DNA from 4 places in the Superficieibacter sp. genome. Region 1 is predicted to be linked to each of the others. Evidence: predicted binding sites of a transcription regulator. Region 1 holds the regulator's gene; each other region holds the start of a gene.
The links. Region 1 encodes PurR, which represses purine synthesis genes. Its sites were predicted from a motif close to CANGCAAACGTTTGCNTG; they were not measured.
Positions count from the first base shown of each region.

Region 2: RT197_RS10710 (nucleoside-specific channel-forming protein Tsx) is a predicted target of PurR. The motif match lies at 2,846-2,863, and genes of this name have one in related genera.
Region 3: purE (5-(carboxyamino)imidazole ribonucleotide mutase) is a predicted target of PurR. The motif match lies at 3,913-3,930, and genes of this name have one in related genera.
Region 4: cvpA (colicin V production protein) is a predicted target of PurR. The motif match lies at 2,733-2,750, and genes of this name have one in related genera.

Region 1 is NZ_DAMAPU010000001.1:761,174-766,853, reverse strand. It holds gene punC (purine nucleoside transporter PunC) at 1-228, opposite strand, end outside; gene punR (DNA-binding transcriptional activator PunR) at 341-1,270, shown strand; gene purR (HTH-type transcriptional repressor PurR) at 1,272-2,297, opposite strand; gene RT197_RS03900 (YnhF family membrane protein) at 2,595-2,684, shown strand; gene RT197_RS03895 (MFS transporter) at 2,839-4,005, shown strand; gene sodB (superoxide dismutase [Fe]) at 4,049-4,630, opposite strand; gene RT197_RS03885 (C40 family peptidase) at 4,750-5,562, opposite strand.
Region 2 is NZ_DAMAPU010000004.1:338,974-344,653, reverse strand. It holds gene RT197_RS10720 (sugar ABC transporter substrate-binding protein) at 1-468, opposite strand, end outside; gene RT197_RS10715 (LacI family DNA-binding transcriptional regulator) at 485-1,513, opposite strand; gene RT197_RS10710 (nucleoside-specific channel-forming protein Tsx) at 1,855-2,709, opposite strand; gene RT197_RS10705 (DUF3251 domain-containing protein) at 2,975-3,517, opposite strand; gene nrdR (transcriptional regulator NrdR) at 3,673-4,122, shown strand; gene ribD (bifunctional diaminohydroxyphosphoribosylaminopyrimidine deaminase/5-amino-6-(5-phosphoribosylamino)uracil reductase RibD) at 4,126-5,229, shown strand; gene ribE (6,7-dimethyl-8-ribityllumazine synthase) at 5,316-5,680, shown strand, end outside.
Region 3 is NZ_DAMAPU010000004.1:232,081-237,760, forward strand. It holds gene malI (Mal regulon transcriptional regulator MalI) at 1-474, shown strand, start outside; gene RT197_RS10195 (metal-dependent hydrolase) at 540-1,064, shown strand; gene cysS (cysteine--tRNA ligase) at 1,102-2,487, opposite strand; gene ppiB (peptidylprolyl isomerase B) at 2,664-3,158, shown strand; gene lpxH (UDP-2,3-diacylglucosamine diphosphatase) at 3,161-3,883, shown strand; gene purE (5-(carboxyamino)imidazole ribonucleotide mutase) at 4,002-4,511, shown strand; gene purK (5-(carboxyamino)imidazole ribonucleotide synthase) at 4,508-5,575, shown strand.
Region 4 is NZ_DAMAPU010000005.1:272,050-277,729, forward strand. It holds gene RT197_RS12450 (UbiX family flavin prenyltransferase) at 1-546, opposite strand, end outside; gene purF (amidophosphoribosyltransferase) at 640-2,157, opposite strand; gene cvpA (colicin V production protein) at 2,191-2,679, opposite strand; gene dedD (cell division protein DedD) at 3,387-4,097, opposite strand; gene folC (bifunctional tetrahydrofolate synthase/dihydrofolate synthase) at 4,087-5,355, opposite strand; gene accD (acetyl-CoA carboxylase, carboxyltransferase subunit beta) at 5,425-5,680, opposite strand, start outside.

The DNA.
Region 1 (5,680 bases):
GCTTAGCAGAACCGGACGCCGGCCGTAACGATCCGACAATGGTCCCCAAATTAACTGGGTCAGTGCGAAGCCTGCCAGAAACAGACTTAAGCTGGCGCTGACCGCAGCGGCTGGAGTATTCAGGTCGCGCTGGATCGCCGCAAACGCCGGTAAATACATGTCGGTGGCCAGAAAACCCAGCACGCTCAGCCCGGCAAGCCAGACCAGAAAACCTTTTCCAGGTTGCATCGTTATTCTCTTATTGATGACAGATGATAGTGCGCCAGAGTGTAGGCAGTGCATTCCGGCTTGTGAAACGCTAATATTTGCGCGGTGACATCAAAAAATTTGCAGGCAGAAAATGTGGTCGGAATATTCCCTCGAAGTGATAGATGCGGTCGCACGCAACGGCAGTTTCAGCGCTGCTGCCCAGGAATTGCATCGTGTGCCTTCTGCGGTCAGCTATACCGTGCGGCAAATGGAGGAATGGCTGGGCGTTAGTCTCTTTGAGCGGCGGCACCGGGATGTGGAATTAACGCCTGCCGGGAGCTGGTTTTTGAAAGAAGGGCGGACTGTTATCAAAAAAATGCAGATCACCCGTCAGCAGTGCCAGCAAATCGCTCACGGCTGGCGCAGTCAGTTGCCGATTGCGGTGGATAATATTGTCCGCCCGGAGCGAACCCGGCAGATGATTGTCGATTTTTACCGTCACTTTCCCGACGTGGAGCTTATTGTCTTCCAGGAAGTGTTTAACGGTGTCTGGGATGCCCTCGCCGACGGGCGGGTGGAGCTGGCCATTGGCGCAACCCAGGCGATCCCGGTCGGCGGGCGCTACGCGTTTCGCGATATGGGAATGCTAAGCTGGCGCTGCGTGGTCGCCCACGATCATCCGCTGGCGAGTCTGCCGGGGCCGCTGAGCGATGATGAGTTGCGCAACTGGCCGTCGCTGGTACGTGAAGACACCTCGCGTTCGCTGCCCAAGCGCATTACCTGGCTACTGGATAATCAGAAACGGGTCGTGGTGCCGGACTGGGGATCGTCGGCAACCTGTATTTCCGCCGGACTGTGCGTGGCGATGGTGCCCGCGCATTTTGCCCGTCCGTGGATTGACAACGGAAAGTGGCGGGCGCTGGAACTTGAAAATCCTTTTCCTGATGCCGCCTGCTGCCTGACCTGGCAGCAAAGCGATATCTCACCTGCGCTGGCGTGGCTGCTGGAGTATCTGGGGGACAGTGAAACGCTGAACCGGGAATGGCTGCGGGAGCCGGACGCTGCGGCTCCCGATGAATAACTTAACGCCGATAGTCCACAAACGGGCCGTCGGCCACCGAGCGACGTTCGACCAGGCGCGGATGCACTTCAATGGACTTCGACTCGACGCGTTTATTAACGATACGATCCAGCAGCATATTAAACGCCGCTTCGCCGAGGGAATCCTTCGGCTGATGGATGGTGGTCAGCGCCGGAGTAAAAAACTCCGCGTTGCGCACGTTATCATAGCCAATGACTGAAATATCCTGCGGCACCCGCAGACCCATTTCATCAGCGGCGCACAGTGCGCCCATGGCCATAATATCACCGCCGCAAAAGACCGCCGTCGGGCGATGGGCCTGATTAAGGATCTGCTGCATCGCGTGGTAGCCGGATTCCGGTTCAAAATCACCCTGCACAATCCACGGCTGCGGAATAGTGATCTGCGCTTCTTCCATCGCCTTCAGGAAACCGCTCAGGCGACCTGCGCCGGTATTGCGCTCCAGGGCGCCGGGGATAATACCGATGTCCCGGTGCCCGCGTTCGATCAGGTAGCGCCCGGCCATGTAGCCGCCTTCAAATGCGTTATCAATGACCGAGTCGGTGAAGTCAGCTTTCGCCTCGCCCCAGTCCATTACCACCATTGGAATATGCCGGTACTCTTCGAGCATGGTCAGCAGGGGAGCCGGATATTCAGAACACATGACCAGCAGGCCATCGACGCGCTTTTGCGCCATCATCGACAGATAGGCCTGCTGTTTTTCAATATCGTTCCAGGCGTTACCGAGGATCAGGGTATAGCCTTTCTGGAAACAGCTTTTCTCGACCGCCTCAATAATTTCCGCAAAATAGGCGGCTTCGCTGCTGGTCGCCAGCAGGCCAATTGATTTAGTGTGGTTGACCTTCAGACTGCGGGCAACCGCACTCGGGGAATAGTGAAGTTCTTTTATCGCCGCCCATACCGCCTCACGAGTGTCTTCCGCTACAAAACGCGTTTTGTTAATAACATGTGATACGGTTGTAGTGGAAACGTTTGCGCGCTTCGCGACATCTTTAATTGTTGCCATTAAAATCTTACTCCAGACCCGATTACTGAACGCCTGCAAATAAAGGTAAACGTTTGCCTGCACACACCCCTGGCGCAAAATGTGATGATTGCAACAGGCCGGGAAAACGACACAGAACGTCAGGTGGGGGTCAATGGCTGGTACGCTTATAATTAAGCGTGGAATTTTGGCCGATTCTGAGCAAAAGGGAAAGCGAAAAAATGGCGATCAATCTAAATCAGGCAAGATTTTCACCGTCAGGTGTGTAAAAATGAACAAGCTCACTTTTCACAGGGTAATAACAAGGAGTAAAAATTGATGAGTACCGATCTTAAGTTTTCTCTGGTAACGACGATTATTGTTCTGGGTCTGATTGTTGCCAGCGGTCTGGTTGCTGCGCTGCATTGATTTTCCGGGGGAGGGCCACCTCCCTCGCTGATTGTTCTCTTTTCCGCAATACTCTTTTGCCATTTATGTAACTTCTGTTTTTTTGTGATTAATGTCATGCTTTTGACATCTTTTCGTCGTGCCGTTATTTCGACGGCTGAAACGGAGTCTGTGAATGAAAGTGAATTACCCCTTGCTGGCGCTCGCAATTGGGGCGTTTGGTATTGGCACCACCGAGTTTTCTCCGATGGGATTGCTGCCGACCATCGCCGAGGGCGTGGGCGTCTCTATACCTACCGCCGGAATGTTGATCAGCGCCTATGCCGTTGGCGTGATGGTGGGCGCGCCGGTGATGACGTTATTATTGTCACACCGAGCGCGGCGTAATGCGCTGATCTTCCTGATGGCCATCTTTACCCTCGGCAACGTGCTTTCTGCCATCGCGCCTGATTACACGACCCTGATGCTGTCGCGTATAGTCACCAGCCTTAACCACGGGGCGTTTTTTGGCCTTGGATCGGTGGTGGCGGCGAGCGTGGTGCCGAAGCATAAACAGGCCAGCGCGGTAGCGACCATGTTTATGGGGCTAACGATTGCCAATATTGGTGGCGTTCCGGCGGCGACGTGGCTGGGTGAAACCATCGGCTGGCGGATGTCATTTCTGGCGACGGCCGGATTAGGGGTGATCGCGATGCTCAGCCTGTGGTTCTCGCTGCCGAAAGGTGGGGCAGGCGAGCGGCCAAATGTGCGTCAGGAACTGTCAGTGCTGGTGCGCCCGCAGGTATTAAGCGCGCTGTTGACCACGGTGCTCGGCGCGGGCGCGATGTTTACGCTTTATACTTACATTGCGCCGGTACTGCACAGCATCGCCGACGCCACGCCCGCGTTTATTACCGTCATGCTGGTGCTGGTGGGAACGGGGTTTTCCATCGGCAATTATCTGGGGGGCAAATTTGCCGACCGCTCGGTGAGCGCAACGCTGAAAGGATTTTTGCTGTTGCTAATCGCGATTATGCTGGCGATCCCGTTGCTGGCGCGTAACGAATTCGGCGCGGCCGTCAGTATGCTGGTATGGGGCGCGGCAACCTTTGCCGTGGTTCCGCCCTTACAAATGCGGGTTATGCGGGTTGCCAGCGAAGCGCCGGGGCTGTCGTCATCGGTTAATATTGGCGCGTTCAACCTCGGTAATGCGCTGGGTGCAGTGGCCGGTGGGGCAGTCATTTCTGGTGGGTTGGGTTACGGCTTTGTCCCGGTGATGGGGGCGATTATTGCCGGTCTGGCCCTGCTGGTGGTGTTCTTCTCCGGCCGTCAGTCAGAGCGTGAAGCCTGCGCCAGTCGCTGATTACGCTCAGGCGCAGAAGGCGAAAACCTTCTGCGCCTGCCGGTTACGCCGCCAGATTCTGCGCGACGAAATCCCAGTTCACCAGCGCCCAGAAATGCTCCAGATAAACCGGGCGGGCATTGCGGTAATCAATGTAGTAGGCATGTTCCCAGACGTCCACGGTCAGTAACGGCGTGTCTGTGCTGGTCAACGGCGAACCGGCATTGGAGGTGGAAACGATAGCCAGGCTGCCGTCCGCTTTTTTCACCAGCCACGTCCAGCCCGCGCCAAAATTTTTAACTGCCGCCTCGGTAAACTGCTTTTTGAATTCGCTCACGCTGCCAAACGCTGCGTTAAGCGCGCTTGCCAGTTCTGCGCCAGGCTCGCCACCCGCGTTTGGTGCCAGGCAGTGCCAGTAGAACGTATGATTCCACACCTGGGCCGCGTTATTGAACACGCCGCCTTCCGCGCCGCAAACAATCTGCTCCAGCGTTTTGTTTTCCCACTCAGTGCCTTTGATGAGGTTATTGAGGTTGGTCACATAGGCCTGATGATGTTTGCCGTAATGATATTCCAGCGTCTCGGCAGAAATATGCGGTTCCAGCGCCTCTTTTGCATACGGTAATGCAGGTAATTCAAACGACATTGCATGACTCCCTTTTTATTTTGTTAACTTAATATCCACATATTAAGTATGGGTATATTAACAAAATAAAGCAGGAGGCAGAAGAGGGAAACCCTGCTGCGTTGGCAGCAGGGTTTTGATTAGCGGATATTTTTCGCTGTCATCACCCGGCGCGCGCCGACGTAATGACGAACCCAGTAGTCTTCGGTCAGCGAGGAGATTTGAATATCCTGACCGCTACGCGGTGACTGAATGAATTTGCCGTTACCCACGTACACGCCGACGTGATCGGCGGTGCCGCGTCCCTGGGTGCGGAAGAAAACTAAATCGCCGCTTTCCAGGCTGGTGCGCTCGACCGGAGCCGCATCACGCAGGTGATACATTTCATTGGCCGTGCGCGGGATGGGAATCTTTACCAAATCTTTATAGGCGTAGTAAACCAGACCGCTGCAATCAAAACCGGTGCGTGGAGAAGAACCGCCCCAGTGATAAGGTTTGCCAATCTGATTCATTAATTTCGACATGGCCGTTTTCTGCGCTTTTTGCATTCGGACCTTGTGAACTTCGCTTAATGCCAGCGGTTTGGCTGACGCATTCAGGCATTTCTTTTTATAGCCTTTGCGCACCGTACATTTTCCCGTCACGTTGACTGCGGCGGTTTTGGTTAATCGGGTTTTAGAGCGGCTGGTTTTACTGGCGGTGAGGGTGGTTTTACTTTTAGTTTTACTTTTGCTGCTGCTTTTACTGGTTTTTGTCGCTGGCTTACTGGTTGATTTGCTGGATTTTTTAGCGGAGGCCGTTTTCGTGTTTTTTGCCCCGGACGTCTTTGCCAGATGCGTTTTCTGCACGGCAGACGCTCTCGACTGTTCCGATGATAAGGCGAGTGGCGAAAAAGTGAGCGATGTAAACAGTAAAGCACAGAGCGTGATCGAAACTTTATTTATCCGCGCCACTGAGCATTCCCCTGATTCGGGCAGGCAAAGTAAGATGCCTGCGGGTGATGACAAAAATCCTGACGATTCTAATGCATAAAAAGCCTGAAAGTTAATAGTCTTTTTGCATCTAAAATAG
Region 2 (5,680 bases), on a different contig from region 1:
TTCAGGATCTAACCCCGCCTGGCGAAATATCTTTTTGTTGTAAAATAAGAAGGAAGACTCGGCAGAAAATGGCACGCCGTAGAGACGTCCTTTGGAGACGCCGATGGTTTTCAGGGAGCCGCTGAGTTGTTGAATATAATCCCGGTCGCCAATTTTATCCGTCAGGTCTACCAGTTGTTCAGAACCATGAAGCTGCGGCAGAAAAGAGACATCCAGCGCCACCAGGTCCGGGGCGCTGTCGGCGGCAATCGATGAGCTAAGCTTGGTTAACATGCTCTCGCCGGGGATCATGTTCAGCTTAATATTGACTTTATCCTGGGATTTATTATAAGCCGCAACCAGCAGTTCCAGTGACGTCTGATTAGAGCGCCCCCAGAAGGTAACAGTTTCTTTTGCGTGTGCAATGCTACCCAATGTCGCAGAAATAATACAGGCGGCAAGAGTGGTATGTAGAGCCTTTGAAAACATAAACACCTCGGTTTTGTTAACTTATGGAATATCTACAACTTGATTCACTCATTTGCAGGTAGCAGGGAACGATAATTTTTCCCCGGTGGACCTGCCCATCAATTTTTTCTATTAAACATTTACCGGCGATCCGGCCTAATTCTTTCAACTCAAAATCAACGCTGCTAAGCGTCGGGCGACAGAGTTCGGTAATCACCTGCCAGTTATCGTAACTCACGACCGCCACATCTTTTGGCACCTGGCGATGATGTTCATGTAATGCCTGTAATACGCCATGTGCGATTAAATCATTTCCGGTAATAATGCCGTCCACTTCAGGACACCGGGACAGAATTTCCCGTGCAGCGGCATAGCCATGTTCAGAATTCCACGGACCGTATTGCAGCGGATAATCTTTTAAGCCGTGAGCAGATAGCACGCTTTTACAGCCAGCATCGCGCTGGCGGACCGCCATAAAATGTGCAGGCCCGGTAATTTGCACAATATGTTTGCAGCCCTGGGTGATCAAATGCTGACTGGCAAGCTGGCCCGCACCGATATCATCAGGCAGGACGCAAAGGGCATTTTCATCTTCAACGTCGGTGTAGGCATAGACTACCGGCGTCTGATTCTTTTTCATTGGCAGCGGCAGGCGGGTATCCGTTTTAGCAGCGGTGACAATAATGCCGTCAACGCGTTTTGCCAGTAAAGAATCAACATGTCTTTTAAGTTCCTGCTCGCAGCCGCCAGCATTACACAGGAACACGGATATTTGCGCTTCCGCCAGCGCATTCTCTATTCCATTAAGAATAGGCAGACTGAAACGTCCGTAATTATCGCTGGATAATAATCCAATGGTGTATGTTTTCTTTTGATGCAGCGCGCGTGCCAGTTCGCTCGGTCGGTAATCCAGTTCGTTAATGACTCTCTTAATGTTATCCTGGGTTTGCCGACTAATTGATCCGGTGCCGTTCATGACTTTTGACACGGTACTAATACTGACATTGGCTGCACTGGCAATGTCTTTTATCGTGACGCGAGTGCCTGGTTTGCTTTTTTTCATCATTAGAGGAGGCCAGGTTATTTTGAATGCGGCGAGGATATAAGAAAAGGAAAACGTTTTCCTATTAAATTATAACCAGAGTGAGAAAAAGATCACAATTGTCTTCATTGGTGGGGTAATAATGTGACTGAGGTAATATTTATACAATTTAATATATATTGGCAGGGTGAATAAAATACCGAGATATTCCTCTGGTATATATATTAAAAATGAATGAGGTGTTTTTATGATAATATTTGTATGGTGATTAAATTAGTCTATAAATAAAATTGTGGTGAATGTTTTCCAGGCGTGCGACATAAAAAAAGCCGATCCACAGATCGGCTTTTTACATCGTTATGACATCAGAAATTGTAGCCTGCGACCAGATACCAGCCAAAGCCGTTAGATTTGATCGGCTCGGCCTGCCAGACCGGCTGGTCGCCATCGTTCCACTGGCCGCCGTTATGGAAGTAACGCGCGACGACTGAGTAGTGCCAGTGGTCGTAGTTCAGCGCCAGCACGTGGCTGGAAGCGATAGAGTTGCTGGTGCGGTATTGATCGTCGCCCAGATCCGAACCCCAGTCGAAGTTGGTAAAGCCGATGTAGCTTAAGTGGCCGCCCCAGACATCGGTGATTGGCACAAAGTATTTCACTTTGAAACGGTAGCCGTCCCACTCGTTCTCGTTTGACGCGCCGTAGTTCTGCCACTGGTATTTTGCGTAAACGTTCAGCGACAAACCAATCGGCAGTCCGGTTTCAACGTCCGTGCCCAGACCCATGTACCAGGTGCTCTGACGGCCCGACTCGTTGCGGCCCATATCGTAGATATAGTTGTTGGCAAAGTACCATTCTTTAAACGGTCCAACGCTCAGATCGGAGTTGGTCAGCTTGTCGATGGAGAAACGCGGCTCGATTTCGGTAAACAGCGGGGAACCGTGATTCCAGATACCGCGAGAATCGCCGTCGCCGCCGAAGAAGCGCGGAGCATCGACATAGCCGTAGAAATCAAACCAGTCCTTTTTCGCGAAGGCTTCGTATTCGAGGTAGGTATCGTTGCGCAGCGCCGGTCCGAAGCGGGTGTGATAGCTGCCGACCACGTTGACGCTCTGATGCCACCAATCGGAAAGGAACTGCGGTTTTTCTTCTTCTGCGGCGTTCACCGAAAAAGTGGAAGAGAGCGCCAGCACAGCGCCTGCTGCAAGAATTGTATATTTCATAGTTATGCCACTGTTTAAAAATCCCTCACGGGAACGAAAGATGAGTACGCGTTGCTAAATGTTTCAATTTTTCTGTGGGGCCTATTATAAGAATCCCTGCTCACAAAAATATGTGTTGTTTCACATTCTTCTCATTGACGTAATCGATTGCGTTCACGTTTGCGTACTTTAACGGCGGCGATTGTACTGGCAACTGCGTGGGTTGCCAATATTCGCTTACGAAATACGGGGAAAAGCGGGCGGAAAATGATCCGCCCTGGCAGGATTAAGGTTGTTGTGCGGGCTGAATGTCATGGATTCGAATGAAACCTAACTGCTCAGGCGTAATGCCATTGAGTTGCAGGGCAACATCGACATCGCTGGGGGCCAGGGTGCTGGCAGGGGCGTTGATCAACTGGCTCTGCACGTTAACTTCCTGATAGTTCTGGGTGGTGCCCTGAAGCTGTCCCCATTCTACCGTGCCGCTGAAGGCCGGTAACGGATCGTTCGATTCGCCCTGAATACGCAGCGTCGCCCGCGTGCCGTCGGCATTTGGCGCGATATTGGTCAGCGACATCCGCAGCATCCCGATCTGACTGTTCAGGCGGGCGGGCGTGTTTGCGCCGGGCAGTAAATAAACGCCGCTGGCCGATTTCGCATTCAGCGCATTTTGCTGGGTGATTTTTACCGTTTCTTTATTCAGCTCCGTCATTTCTTTATTGAGCGTGCTTACGCTCTGATGCAACTGACGAACTTCACTGTGCGGTGCGCAGGCGGCCAGAGTAAACAGGCTCCCCAGCGTCAAAGCTTTCAGATAACCTCTTGTCATAGCGTCGATTCCTTCAAAAGGGCAATTATTATCATTAGGGTAGAGGATAACGGCGCGCCTGCCATCGATCCATAGTCTCAAAAAAGCTCTTCCTTTGTAGTCCCGCCAGTTCAGGGTAAACTATAGGCCACATTCACCACTCGTCAGGACGCGTTATGCACTGCCCATTCTGTTTAGCCGTAGATACCAAAGTAATTGACTCCCGTCTGGTGGGGGAAGGCTCTTCAGTGCGCCGTCGTCGGCAGTGTCTGGTCTGTAATGAACGCTTCACCACCTTTGAAGTGGCGGAACTGGTGATGCCGCGAGTGGTGAAAAGCAACGACGTCCGCGAACCCTTTAATGAAGATAAACTGCGCAACGGTATGCTGCGCGCGCTGGAAAAGCGCCCGGTGAGTGCGGATGACGTCGAAATGGCGCTTAATCACATTAAATCGCAATTACGGGCAACCGGTGAACGCGAAGTGCCCAGTAAGATGATCGGCAATCTGGTGATGGAGCAGCTTAAAAAGCTCGATAAAGTGGCCTACATCCGTTTTGCCTCCGTCTACCGCAGTTTCGAAGACATCAAAGAATTTGGCGAAGAGATCGCCCGCTTACAGGATTAACTCATGCAGGATGAAGTGTACATGGCGCGGGCGCTGAAGCTGGCGCAGCGCGGTCAGTTTACCACCCATCCCAATCCCCGCGTGGGCTGTGTGATTGTCAAAGAAGGCGACATCGTCGGGGAAGGTTTTCACCAGCGCGCGGGCGAGCCACATGCGGAAGTGTATGCCCTGCGTATGGCGGGCGAAAAGGCCCGTGGTGCAACGGCCTATGTGACGCTTGAGCCGTGCAGTCATCATGGCCGCACGCCGCCGTGCTGCGAAGCGCTGATTGCAGCAGGCGTCGCGCGCGTTGTCGTCGCCATGCAGGACCCCAATCCACAGGTGGCCGGGCGCGGTCTGTACCGTCTGCAACAGGAAGGTATTGAGGTCAGTCACGGGCTGATGATGAGCGAAGCGGAAGCGCTGAATAAAGGCTTCCTGAAAAGAATGCGCACCGGCTTTCCGTATGTGCAGCTTAAGCTTGGCGCGTCGCTGGACGGACGCACGGCAATGCACAGCGGCGAAAGCCAGTGGATCACCTCACCGCAAGCGCGGTGCGATGTGCAGCGTTTGCGCGCGCAAAGTCACGCCATTCTGACCACCAGTGCCACGGTGCTGGCGGACGATCCGCAGCTGAACGTCCGCCGCGATGCGCTTTCCGCCGAGGTGCTGGCGCGCTATCCGCAGGATGAATTGCGCCAGCCTGTGCGCGTGGTGATTGACAGCCACAACCGCGTGACCCCGGAACACCGCATCGTTCAGCAGGCGGGAGAAACCTGGTTTGCGCGTACCGAACAGGATAATCGCGTCTGGCCTGCAAACGTGCGCACGCTGAGCATTCCGGCGCACAACGGGCATCTGGATCTGGTCCTGCTGCTGATGCAACTGGGACGCGAACAAATTAACAGCGTCTGGGTGGAAGCCGGTCCAACGCTTGCGGGCGCGCTGATTCAGGCCGGGCTGGTCGATGAACTGCTGGTGTATCTCGCGCCCAAACTGCTGGGCAGCGATGCCCGCGCTCTTTGCGTGCTGCCGGGGCTTGAGAAGCTCGCCGATGCGCCCCATTTTAAATTCAATGAGATACGACAGGTTGGCCCGGATATTTGTCTCCATCTGACTAACCTGTAGCGCCTGCGGTATAAACAGCAGCAGCGCCTGAATTATTATGATAAAATCCGCCCCCCTGCGGGGCCAAATGAACCCAAAGGAAGAGTATGAACATTATTGAAGCTAACGTTGCTGCCCCGGACGCTCGCGTCGCCATCACCATTGCGCGTTTTAACAATTTCATCAATGACAGCCTGTTAGAAGGCGCGATTGACGCTCTCAAGCGTATTGGTCAGGTGAAAGATGAAAACATCACCGTTGTCTGGGTGCCCGGCGCTTACGAGCTGCCTCTGGCGACCGGTGCGCTGGCGAAAACCGGTAAGTACGATGCGATAGTGGCACTCGGCACCGTGATCCGTGGCGGTACTGCCCACTTTGAATATGTCGCGGGCGGCGCAAGCAACGGTCTGGCGCACGTCGCACAGGAAACAGAAATTCCTGTCGCTTTCGGCGTACTCACTACTGAAAGTAT
Region 3 (5,680 bases), on a different contig from region 1:
ATTGCCTACGTCGGCGGCAAAGAGAATGATTTGATCCGCCAGCAACGGCTGTCAGGCTTTCGCAGCGCCCTGACCCAGAACGGGATGGTGTATCGGGAAGAGTCCAGCGCCGCCTGTAGCGAAGATACCCGCGCGGTCAGCAACGCCACGCGGCATCTGCTGGAAAAAAATAACACCATTACCGCCCTGCTGTGCCATTCCCCGGATGCCATTATCGGCTCCATCAGCGGCATTCATCAGGTGGGGCGCACCATTGGTAAAGATGTGTTCCTGACCCAGCAGGTCGCCCTGCTCGGCTTTGAAGATATGCTGCACGTCAACCTGACCTCGCCGTCGTTTACCTACGTTTCTTCCGCCAGTGAAGAGTCCGGACGTCAGGCCGCCGCGCTGATAATCCGCAAAATCAATCAGCCAGAGTTGCTGAATCAGCGCATTACCCTGTCCGGGCAACTGGTGATACGCGAATCGGCGTGATGGACGGTGTACTGAATAACCGCACGACGTATAACGGAAAGTAATTTTTAAAAGGATTTCCCATTATGCCAACGATTGTCACTCACGCAGCCATCCCGCTCTGCCTCGGCGCAGGGCTGGGGTTACGCATTATTCCGCCGCGCCTGCTGTTTGCGGGCGTAGTCCTCGCCATGCTACCGGATGCGGACGTACTGGCATTTAAGTTTGGCGTCGCCTATGGCAACGCGTTCGGCCATCGCGGATTTACCCATTCGCTGCTGTTTGCTTTTGTGATACCGATTTTGTGCGTGCTGGCGGGCCGACGATGGTTTAAAGCCGGTCTTGTTCGCTGCTGGCTATTTTTGACCGTTTCGCTGCTATCGCACAGCCTGCTGGATTCCGTGACCACCGGCGGGAAAGGTGTCGGCTGGCTGTGGCCGTGGTCGGATGAACGCTTTTTTGCACCGTGGCAGGTGATCAAGGTCGCGCCGTTTGCGCTCTCACGCTACGCCACGCCGTACGGGCAGCAGGTGATTATTTCGGAATTGCTGTGGGTGTGGCTGCCGGGCGCAGTACTGGCGGGATTATTGTGGTGGTGGCGCAGAGGATGATGTAAAAAGGCCCGGCGAAAAGCCGGGCCTGACACATTTATTTCCGTCGCCAGGTCGTACCCTGCGAGCCATCTTCCAGTACGATCCCCATCTCGTTCAGCCGGTCGCGTGCTGCATCCGCCGCCGACCAATCTTTGGCTTTGCGTGCGTCCAGACGCTGCTGGATCAACGCTTCAATCTCCGCCACTTCGCTGTCGTCGGCCTGCGCGCCGCTTTGCAGAAACATTTCCGGCTCCTGCTCCAGCAGCCCCAGAATGTGAGACAGTTTACGCAGGTGCGAGGCCAGGGCGTTTGCCGCCTGCCCTTCTTCCGTTTTCAGGCGGTTAACTTCACGCGCCATATCAAACAGCACCGAGTAGGCTTCCGGGGTGTTGAAGTCATCGTTCATCGCCTCAACAAAACGGGCTTCGAAGGCTTCGCCGCCCGCCGCTGCGACCGACGCATCCGTCCCGCGCAGCGCGGTATACAGACGTTCCAGCGCTGAGCGCGCCTGCTTCAGATTCTCTTCGCTGTAGTTAAGCTGGCTGCGATAGTGACCGGACATCAGGAAGTAGCGCACGGTTTCCGCGTCATAATATTTCAGCACGTCGCGCACGGTAAAAAAGTTGCCCAGCGATTTGGACATCTTTTCGCGGTCAACCATCACCATGCCGGAGTGCATCCAGTAGTTCACATACTCGCCATCATGCGCACAGGTGGACTGGGCGATTTCATTTTCATGGTGCGGGAACATCAGATCCGAACCGCCGCCGTGAATATCAAAATGTGAACCCAACTGCTTGCAGTTCATCGCCGAGCACTCGATGTGCCAGCCCGGACGCCCCTCGCCCCACGGCGAAGACCAGCTCGGCTCGCCCGGTCGGGACATCTTCCACAGCACGAAATCCATCGGGTTACGCTTCACGTCAACGACTTCAACGCGCGCGCCTGCCTGGAGCTGATCCAGATCCTGCCGCGATAGTTTGCCGTAGTCGGCATCAGTTTCTACCGAAAACATCACGTCGCCGTTATCGGCAACATAAGCGTGACCGCGCTGGATCAGGCGTTCGGTAAGTTCAATGATTTCATGGATGTGCTGGGTGGCGCGCGGCTCGCTGTCCGGGCGCAGGATATTCAGCGCATCGAAATCGGTGTGCATCTCTTTCACCATCCGGTCAACCAGCGCCACGAAGTTCTCGCCGTTCTCGTTGGCACGCTTAATGATTTTGTCGTCAATATCGGTGATATTGCGCACATATTTCAGCTTATAGCCGAGAAACCGCAGGTAACGCGCGACAACGTCGAAAGCCACAAAAGTGCGACCATGACCGATATGGCAGAGATCGTAAACGGTGATACCACACACGTACATGCCGACTTCCCCGGCATGAATAGGTTTAAATTCCTCTTTTTGGCGCGTCAGAGTATTAAAAATTTTCAACATCGATGATTCCATGTGGTAGACGTGTGTGGATTGTAAAGTCCGTATAATAACCATAATTTGCAGACGAAGCAGCACACTTTGCGGGATGATCGAACCTCCTGCTTATGCTATAACATGCGCTTATCTGTGACCCGCTGTCGGGTTGAAGTGCCACTATAACGGAACAGGATACAAAAATGGTTACATTCCACACTAATCACGGCGATATCGTAATCAAAACTTTTGACGATAAAGCGCCTGAAACAGTTAAAAACTTCCTGGATTACTGTCGCGAAGGTTTTTATAACAACACCATTTTCCACCGTGTAATCAACGGCTTCATGATTCAGGGCGGCGGTTTTGAACCGGGTATGCGTCAGAAAGAGACCAAAGAAGCGATCAAAAACGAAGCGAACAACGGTCTGAAAAACACCCGTGGTACGCTGGCAATGGCCCGTACTCAGGCACCGCACTCTGCAACCGCACAGTTTTTCATCAACGTCGCCGATAACGACTTCCTGAACTTCTCCGGCGAAAGCCTTCAGGGCTGGGGCTACTGCGTATTTGCTGAAGTCGTTGAAGGTATGGACGTTGTTGAAAAAATCAAAGGCGTGTCTACGGGTCGCAGCGGTATGCATCAGGACGTTCCTAAAGAAGACGTTATCATTACCAGCGTGACCGTCAGCGAATAAGCGTGACGACACTCTTTATTGCAGATCTTCACCTCTGCACGGAAGAACCGGCGATCGTCGCCGGTTTTCTGCGTTTTTTAGCCGAAGAAGCTCGTCAGGCCGACGCGCTGTACATTCTCGGCGATCTCTTTGAAGCCTGGATTGGCGATGACGATCCGGTTGTGCTGCATCGACAAATCGCGGCGGCAATCAACGCGCTGGTTGATTCCGGCGTCCCCTGTTATTTCATTCACGGCAACCGCGATTTTCTGCTCGGTAAACGTTTTGCCCGTGAAAGCGGCATGATCCTGCTGCCGGAAGAGAAAATCCTCGACCTTTACGGACGCCGGGTGCTGATTATGCACGGCGACACCTTGTGCACCGACGACGCCGGGTATCAGGCGTTTCGCGCCAAAGTCCACCAGCCGTGGCTTCAGCGACTGTTTCTCGCGCTTCCGCTTTTTATCCGCCAGCGTATCGCTGCCAGAATGCGGGCGAACAGCAAAGCGGCGAACAGCACGAAATCGCTGGAAATTATGGACGTGAATCCGCAGGCGGTCGTTGATGCGCTCGAAAAACATCATGTGCAATGGCTGATCCATGGTCATACACACCGCCCCGCCGTGCATGAATGCGTGGCAAACGGACAGCCTGCATTCCGCGTGGTGCTGGGCGCGTGGCACAGCGAGGGATCGATGGTGAAAGTCACGCGGGGCGACGTTGAACTGATTCATTTTCCGTTTTAATGCTGACCTGATACTGCCGAATATCCTCCTACGCAACCGTTTTCCTCCCCGGTTTTCCATGCTATTCTCTGTGGCCTTGTCAGTCGTGTGAAGCACACCCACAGGAGTTTTGAGACGCATGTCTTCCCGCAACAATCCGGCACGTATCGCCATCGTGATGGGGTCCAGAAGTGACTGGGCAACCATGCAGTTCGCCGCCGAAATCCTTGATGCCCTGAATGTCCCGCACCACGTCGAAGTCGTCTCCGCACACCGCACCCCCGATAAACTGTTCAGCTTCGCCGAAGGCGCGCAGGACAATGGTTTTCAGGTGATTATTGCCGGTGCGGGCGGGGCGGCGCATCTTCCTGGGATGATCGCCGCTAAAACGCTGGTGCCGGTGTTGGGTGTGCCGGTCCAGAGCGCGGCCTTAAGCGGTGTGGATAGCCTGTATTCCATTGTGCAGATGCCGCGCGGTATTCCGGTTGGCACGTTGGCGATTGGCAAAGCGGGCGCGGCGAATGCAGCGCTGCTGGCAGCGCAAATCCTCGCCCAGCATGATGCTGAACTGCTGGCGCGTCTGGTCGAGTGGCGCAAAGCGCAAACCGACGAGGTGCTGGATAACCCGGACCCGCGAGGTGCGGCATGAAGCAGGTCTGCGTACTGGGCAATGGTCAACTGGGGCGGATGCTGCGCCAGGCCGGTGAGCCGCTGGGCATTGCGGTCTGGCCCATCGGACTGGATGCTGAACCGGAAGCGGTGCCCTTTGCCCAAAGCGTCATTACCGCTGAAATTGAGCGTTGGCCGGAAACGCCCCTGACCCGCGAACTGGCGCGTCATCCCGCCTTCGTCAACCGCGACGTTTTTCCGGTGATCGCCGACCGTCTGACGCAGAAACAGCTATTCGATAAGCTGGGGCTGGCTACCGCACCGTGGCAGTTGCTGGCGAGCGCAGACGAGTGGCCTGCGGTGTTTGAACGTCTCGGCGATCTGGCGATCGTCAAGCGCCGGGTGGGAGGCTACGACGGACGCGGGCAGTGGCGCTTGCGCGCGGCGGATACCGCACAGCTTCCGCAGGACTGCTACGGCGAATGTATTGTTGAGCAGGGAATTAACTTCAGCGGTGAAGTATCGCTGGTGGGTGCGCGCGCGCAGGATGGCAGCACGGTGTTTTATCCGCTGACGCATAACCTGCATCAGGACGGGATTTTGCGCACCAGCGTGGCCTTCCCGCAGGCGAATGCCAACCAGCAGGCGCAGGCCGAAACCATGCTTTCGACCATTCTGCACGAACTGAATTATGTCGGCGTGATGGCGATGGAATGTTTTATCACGCCAGGCGGGTTGCTGATAAACGAACTGGCTCCGCGCGTGCATAACAGCGGTCACTGGACGCAAAACGGCGCGTCGATCAGCCAGTTTGAACTGCACCTGCGGGCGATCGTCGGGCTGCCGTTGCCGCAGCCGGTGGTGGACAGCCCGTCGGTAATGGTGAATTTGATCGGCACCGATCTTAACTATGACTGGCTCAAGCTGCCGCTGATCCACCTGCACTGGTATGACAAAGAGGTGCGCGCCGGGCGCAAAGTGGGGCATCTTAATCTGACCGACAGCGACAGGGATCGCCTGAGCGCGACGCTGGAAGCGCTGACCCCGCTGCTGCCACCGGAGTACGCCAGCGGTATTGCCTGGGCGCAGGGTAAGTTAGGGTAATGTGGTCTTTTTATTCTGAGGAAAAGAGGGAATTCCATTCCCGGACTCCCCTCTCCCCTGCCCTCTCCCAAAGGGAGAGGGAGTAGTGCGTACCACGGTTAAAGT
Region 4 (5,680 bases), on a different contig from region 1:
GAGGTCTTCGGGCAGTTCGATATCAAGCTGATCGAGCACCCGGTTTACCGTCTGGTTGATGACATCATCAATGGATTGCGGACGGTGATAAAACGCCGGAACGGGCGGCATGATCACCGCGCCCAGCTCTGCCGCCTGGGTCATCAGGCGCAGATGCCCCAGATGCAGCGGCGTTTCGCGCACGCACAGTACCAGCGGGCGGCGCTCTTTCAGCACCACGTCGGCGGCACGCGTCAGCAGGCCGTCGGTGTAGCTGTTCACAATGCCGGACAAGGTTTTGATCGAGCACGGCAGGATCACCATACCCGCCGTTTTAAACGACCCGGAGGAGATACTGGCGGCGATATCGCGCGCATCGTGAACGACGTCCGCCAGCGCCTGAACTTCGCGCAGGGAAAGATCCGTTTCCAGCGCCAGCGTCTGGCGCGCGGCCAGGCTCATCACCAGATGCGTTTCTACATCGGGAACGTCACGTAAAATCTCTAATAACCGCACGCCGTAAATCGTGCCGCTGGCCCCCGAAATGCCGACAATGACTCTTTTCATGAACATGTCCTTAATTCGTCATGCGCAGACTTTGCCGGATCCGGGTAACAGTTGCAACCGCCACGCCCCTGTATCAGAAACGTAGCGCCGGGATCATCCTTCGTTGTGCATCTCTAAATTTTCCACTTCGTTCTGACGCTGTACCGCTTTGGAATCGTCATTGCGCAGGGAATCGAGATAGTCGAGATACTGCTGATCGACATCTTTAGTAACGTAAATACCGTTAAATACCGAGCATTCGAACTGCTGAATTTCCGGGTTCTCTGCGCGGACCGCATCGATCAGATCGTTCAGATCCTGGAAAATCAGGCCATCAGCGCCAATGATTTGGCGGATTTCATCCACTTCACGCCCGTGGGCGATCAGTTCGTTGGCGCTCGGCATATCAATACCGTAGACGTTCGGGAAGCGAATTTCCGGTGCGGCAGAGGCCAGATAAACTTTCTTCGCCCCGGCTTCACGCGCCATCTCGATAATTTGCTCGGAAGTGGTGCCGCGCACGATGGAATCGTCAACCAGCAGCACGTTTTTATCGCGGAACTCGGCGCGGTTAGCGTTGAGCTTGCGGCGCACTGATTTACGGCGCAGCTGCTGGCCCGGCATAATAAATGTGCGGCCGACGTAGCGATTTTTTACGAAGCCCTGGCGGTAAGGTTTGTCCAGAATTCGGGCGATTTCCAGCGCGATATCGCAGGAGGTTTCCGGGATCGGGATCACCACGTCGATGTCCAGATCTTCCCACTCGCGGGCGATTTTCTCACCGAGCCTGGTGCCCATGTTCACGCGGGCGCTGTAAACGGAAATTTTGTCGATAAACGAATCCGGGCGGGCAAAGTAAACGTATTCAAACAGGCACGGATTGCTGACCGGGTTGTCAGCACACTGGCGGGTGAAGAGCTGGCCTTTTTCGGTGATGTAAATGGCTTCGCCCGGCGCAACGTCGCGCAGGAATTCAAAGCCCAGCGTATCGAGCGCCACGCTTTCCGAAGCCACCATGTATTCAATGCGCCCGTCGCCGATCGCGCGCTTGCCCAGCACCAGCGGGCGAATGCCGTTCGGATCGCGGAAGGCGACCATCCCGTGGCCGATAATCATCGCCACGCAGGCATACGCGCCACGGATCAGGCGGTTGGTCGCGGCAATGGCGGCAAAAATGTTGTCGGCTTCCAGCGGGTAGTGGCGGAAGTTATCCAGCTCGCTGGCAAAAACGTTAAGCAGAACTTCGGAATCAGAAGTGGTGTTGATATGGCGGCGCTTCTCCTCGAACAGCTTTTTACGCAGTTCGTGAGCGTTGGTCAGGTTGCCGTTGTGAGCAAGCGTAATACCATACGGTGAGTTAACGTAGAAAGGCTGCGCTTCTGAGGCGCTGGAACTGCCAGCGGTTGGGTAGCGGACGTGACCGATACCCATATTGCCCTGCATACGCTGCATGTGACGCGCTTCGAACACATCGCTGACCAGGCCGTTGGCTTTACGTAACCGAAAGCCGTTATTCGCATCAATGGTAATGATGCCTGCGGCATCCTGGCCACGATGCTGAAGCACCGTTAACGCGTCATAAATAGACTGGTTGACCGGCATAACACCGGCGATACCGACAATACCGCACATACGTCTTTTCCTCGTTAAGCCACATCTCAGGACTTATGCCCTGGGCAAGAAACTTGACGAGCTTTGCAGATAATCAAAGAACCATCTGATGATGAAACTGAATTGCGGAATGAGCTGGGATTTTTGCCAGTCTTCGCTTTTCGACATGCTGGTGAAGGTGTCCAGAAAGAACAGAATGGCAGCGACGATCAGCGCGCCACGCAGAGCGCCGAAGCAGATCCCCAACACCCTGTCCGTACCCGACAGGCCGGTTTTCTCCACCAGTTGACCTATCACGTAGTTCACGATAGCGCCAACGATAAGCGTCGCGATAAACAGTATCGCGATAGCAATCCCATTTCGAACCAGTTCGTCTTCAAAGCCCGTAAACCAGACTGACAGATAAGTGTAGTAATGACTGGCAACAAAGAAAGCACAACCCCATGTCACCAGCGACAACGCTTCACGAACAAAACCACGGATCAGGCTAACCAGACAGGAAAAACCAATTACCGCGATAATAGCGTAATCAATCCAGACCATTTTTGTCTCACGATTTACGCCCTGCCATCCAGTTGGGGCGCATTCTAACAGAAAAAGAAAACGTTTGCGTAGGGATTTCCGTTCCCTGCACAAATAAAAATGGCGCTGAAAAAACATTCAACGCCATCGCCGGTTTGGGCCATTCCGCCCTCTGCTGGCGAGGGGGAAAAGCGCCGAAAGGTGGGGGCTGTGCCGGACAGTCCCGGCTCGCCAGAAAGCGCCGGGACGTTGGCGCTGTACCGGACGGCTCCCCCTCACCCCGACCCTCTCCCTGAGGGAGAGGGGGAAAAGCGACCTTTTCCCTGTTGTGGGGAAAGGCGCTTAAACTTATCCCCCGGACGATCCCCTCTCCTGCGGGAGAAAAGCGGCCTTTTGCCTGTTGTGGAGAAAGGTGCTTAAACTTATCCCCCGGACCGTCCCCTCTCCCTGCGGGAGAGGGTTAGGGAGAGGGCGTTCACGGCTCCGCTCCCTTTATTGAGGGAAAGAGGATTAACGCTCCCCCTCTCCCCGACCCTCTCCCTGAGGGAGAGGGAGAAAGACAGCCTTTTCCCTGTTAAGGAGAAAGGCGCTCAAACTTATCCCCCGGACCGTCCCCTCTCCCTGCGGGAGAGGGAGAAAGACAGCCTTTTCCCTGTTAAGGAGAAAGGCGCTCAAACGTATCCCCCGGACCGTCCCCTCTCCTGCGGGAGAGGGTTAGGGAGAGGGCGTTAGTTGACGCCGTAGTTCATCACCACACCGTTCAACCCGGAAATCTGATTCAGCTCGCCCAGCGAACTTTTCAGCTTATCCTTCGACGCGTCTGGCCCCACCAGAATGCGGGTGATTTTACCCTGAACCGGCGTGGAAGGCGATGTATAAACCCGATACCCCGCCCCACGCAATTTGCTGACGATCTCACTCACCTTGTCAGCATTTTTCAGCGCACCGAGCTGGACAACATATGCCTTGCCGGTCGGCGCAGGTTTCTCTTCAGCAGCCGGTTTTTCCTGCGGCGCAGGTTTTGTCGGCGGAGGCGCTTCAGCCGCCGCCGCTAACTGCTCGCTGGTTTTGTCCCGCTGCGGTTTGGTCTGCGGTTTATCTACGGGTTTAGGTTTTGGCGGTTCAGGTGCTACCGGGATCTGATCGATATCCGCACCGCTGTTCGCCGCAAGGCGAGATGGATCTAATGTCGGTGCCGCCGCATCGCCTGCTCTCACCTCTTCCGCTGCACCTTCCGGCGGCTGGGCGGGTAGCGCCTGGGTTGCCGCTGGCAACATATCCGGCTCGTCGCGGTCGCCGGGTTTCGGCACCAGCGGAATGGCGGCGAACTCATCCTGATAATGCTTTTTCTGGCCGTCAAGCAGCCCAGGCAGGACAATGACGCCCAGTGCAACCAGGACAATCGTGCCGACTAAACGGTTCTGAAACTTACTCGCCACCGAATCCCCCCGCCTCCATTTCTTCCATTACGTGCGCTACCGTGTGGAACGATCCACACACCAGCACGGTGTCTTCTGGCTTCGCATCCGCCATTGCGGCGTGCCATGCCTGCGCTACTGTGACATACATTGCGCCGTCAGGTAAATGCGCCAGCAACTGCTCTGCCGTTGCGCCGCGCGGCCCTTCCAGCGGTGCGCAGTACCAGCGGTCAACTACGTCGCTAAGACAGGCCAGCGTGCCTGCGATATCTTTATCATGCAGCATACCAATGACCGCCAGAACGCGCCCGGTTTTTGGTAGCGTTTTGAGACGTCCCGCCAGGTACGCCGCCGCGTGTGGATTGTGGGCGACGTCGAGGATCAAACGCGGTGATTCACTGACTATCTGAAAACGTCCCGGCAAAATCGCTCCGGCGATGCCGTCACGGACCGCCTGCTCGCTGACCGCAAGTTGACTGGCGCGCAGCGCGGCCAGCGCGGTGGCGGCGTTAGGCTGCGGCACCTGCGGTAACGGTAAGTTGTTCAGTTCACCCCTGGCATCGACAAAACGCCAGCCCTGCCCGCTCACCTCATAACGCCAGTCGGCATCGCGGCGCAGCAGCACTGCGCCCTTCTCTTGCGCGACGTCCGCTATCGACTGCGGCATTTCCGGCTCGCCGACGATCGCCGGTTTGCCCGCACGGAAGATACCGGCTTTTTCGCGCCCGATGCTTTCGCGATCCGGCCCCAGCCAGTCGGTATGATCGAGGGCAATGCTGGTGACGACGGAAACGTCAGCATCCACCATATTGGTGGCATCCAGCCGTCCGCCCAGCCCGACCTCAAGGATCACCACGTCCAGCGCAGCCTGTTTAAACAGCCACAGCGCCGACAGAGTGCCGTATTCAAAATAGGTCAGAGAGATGTCGCCCCGCGCGGCTTCAATGGCGGCAAACGAAGCCGTATGCGCCGCTTCCGGCAGTTCTGCGCCCTGAACGCGCACCCGCTCGGTGTAGCGGACCAGGTGCGGCGAACTGTAGACGCCGGTTTTGTAACCCGCCGCCGTCAGGATGGATTCCAGCGTCCGGCAGGTGGTTCCTTTGCCGTTAGTCCCTGCTACGGTGAACACAAACGGGGCGGGCTTCAGTACATCCAGGCGGGCAGCCACCTGGCTTACGCGCTCAAGCCCCAGATCGATGGTCTTCGCGTGCAGATTTTCCAGATAAGAAAGCCACGTAGCCAGGGGCGACGTGGCGTGAGGGATAAGTTCTTTTTCCATGATGCCCGCAACGTTTAACGGTGAAGAAAAGCAAAAGGGCAGCGCCGTCTGGCCCTGCCCCTGTGCATATCAGGCCTCGATTTCCTGATCCGGTACCGGCGGTACCACCACGTCTTCACGCGGGGCATCCGGGTCAGGTGCCGGAAGGTTCATCAGCTTCGCCAGAATGCTGGCCAGCTTCAGGCGCATTTCCGGGCGGCGGACGATCATATCAATCGCCCCTTTTTCAATCAGGAATTCGCTGCGCTGGAAGCCAGCCGGCAGTTTTTCACGCACGGTCTGTTCGATAACGCGCGGGCCAGCAAAGCCAATCAGCGCTTTTGGC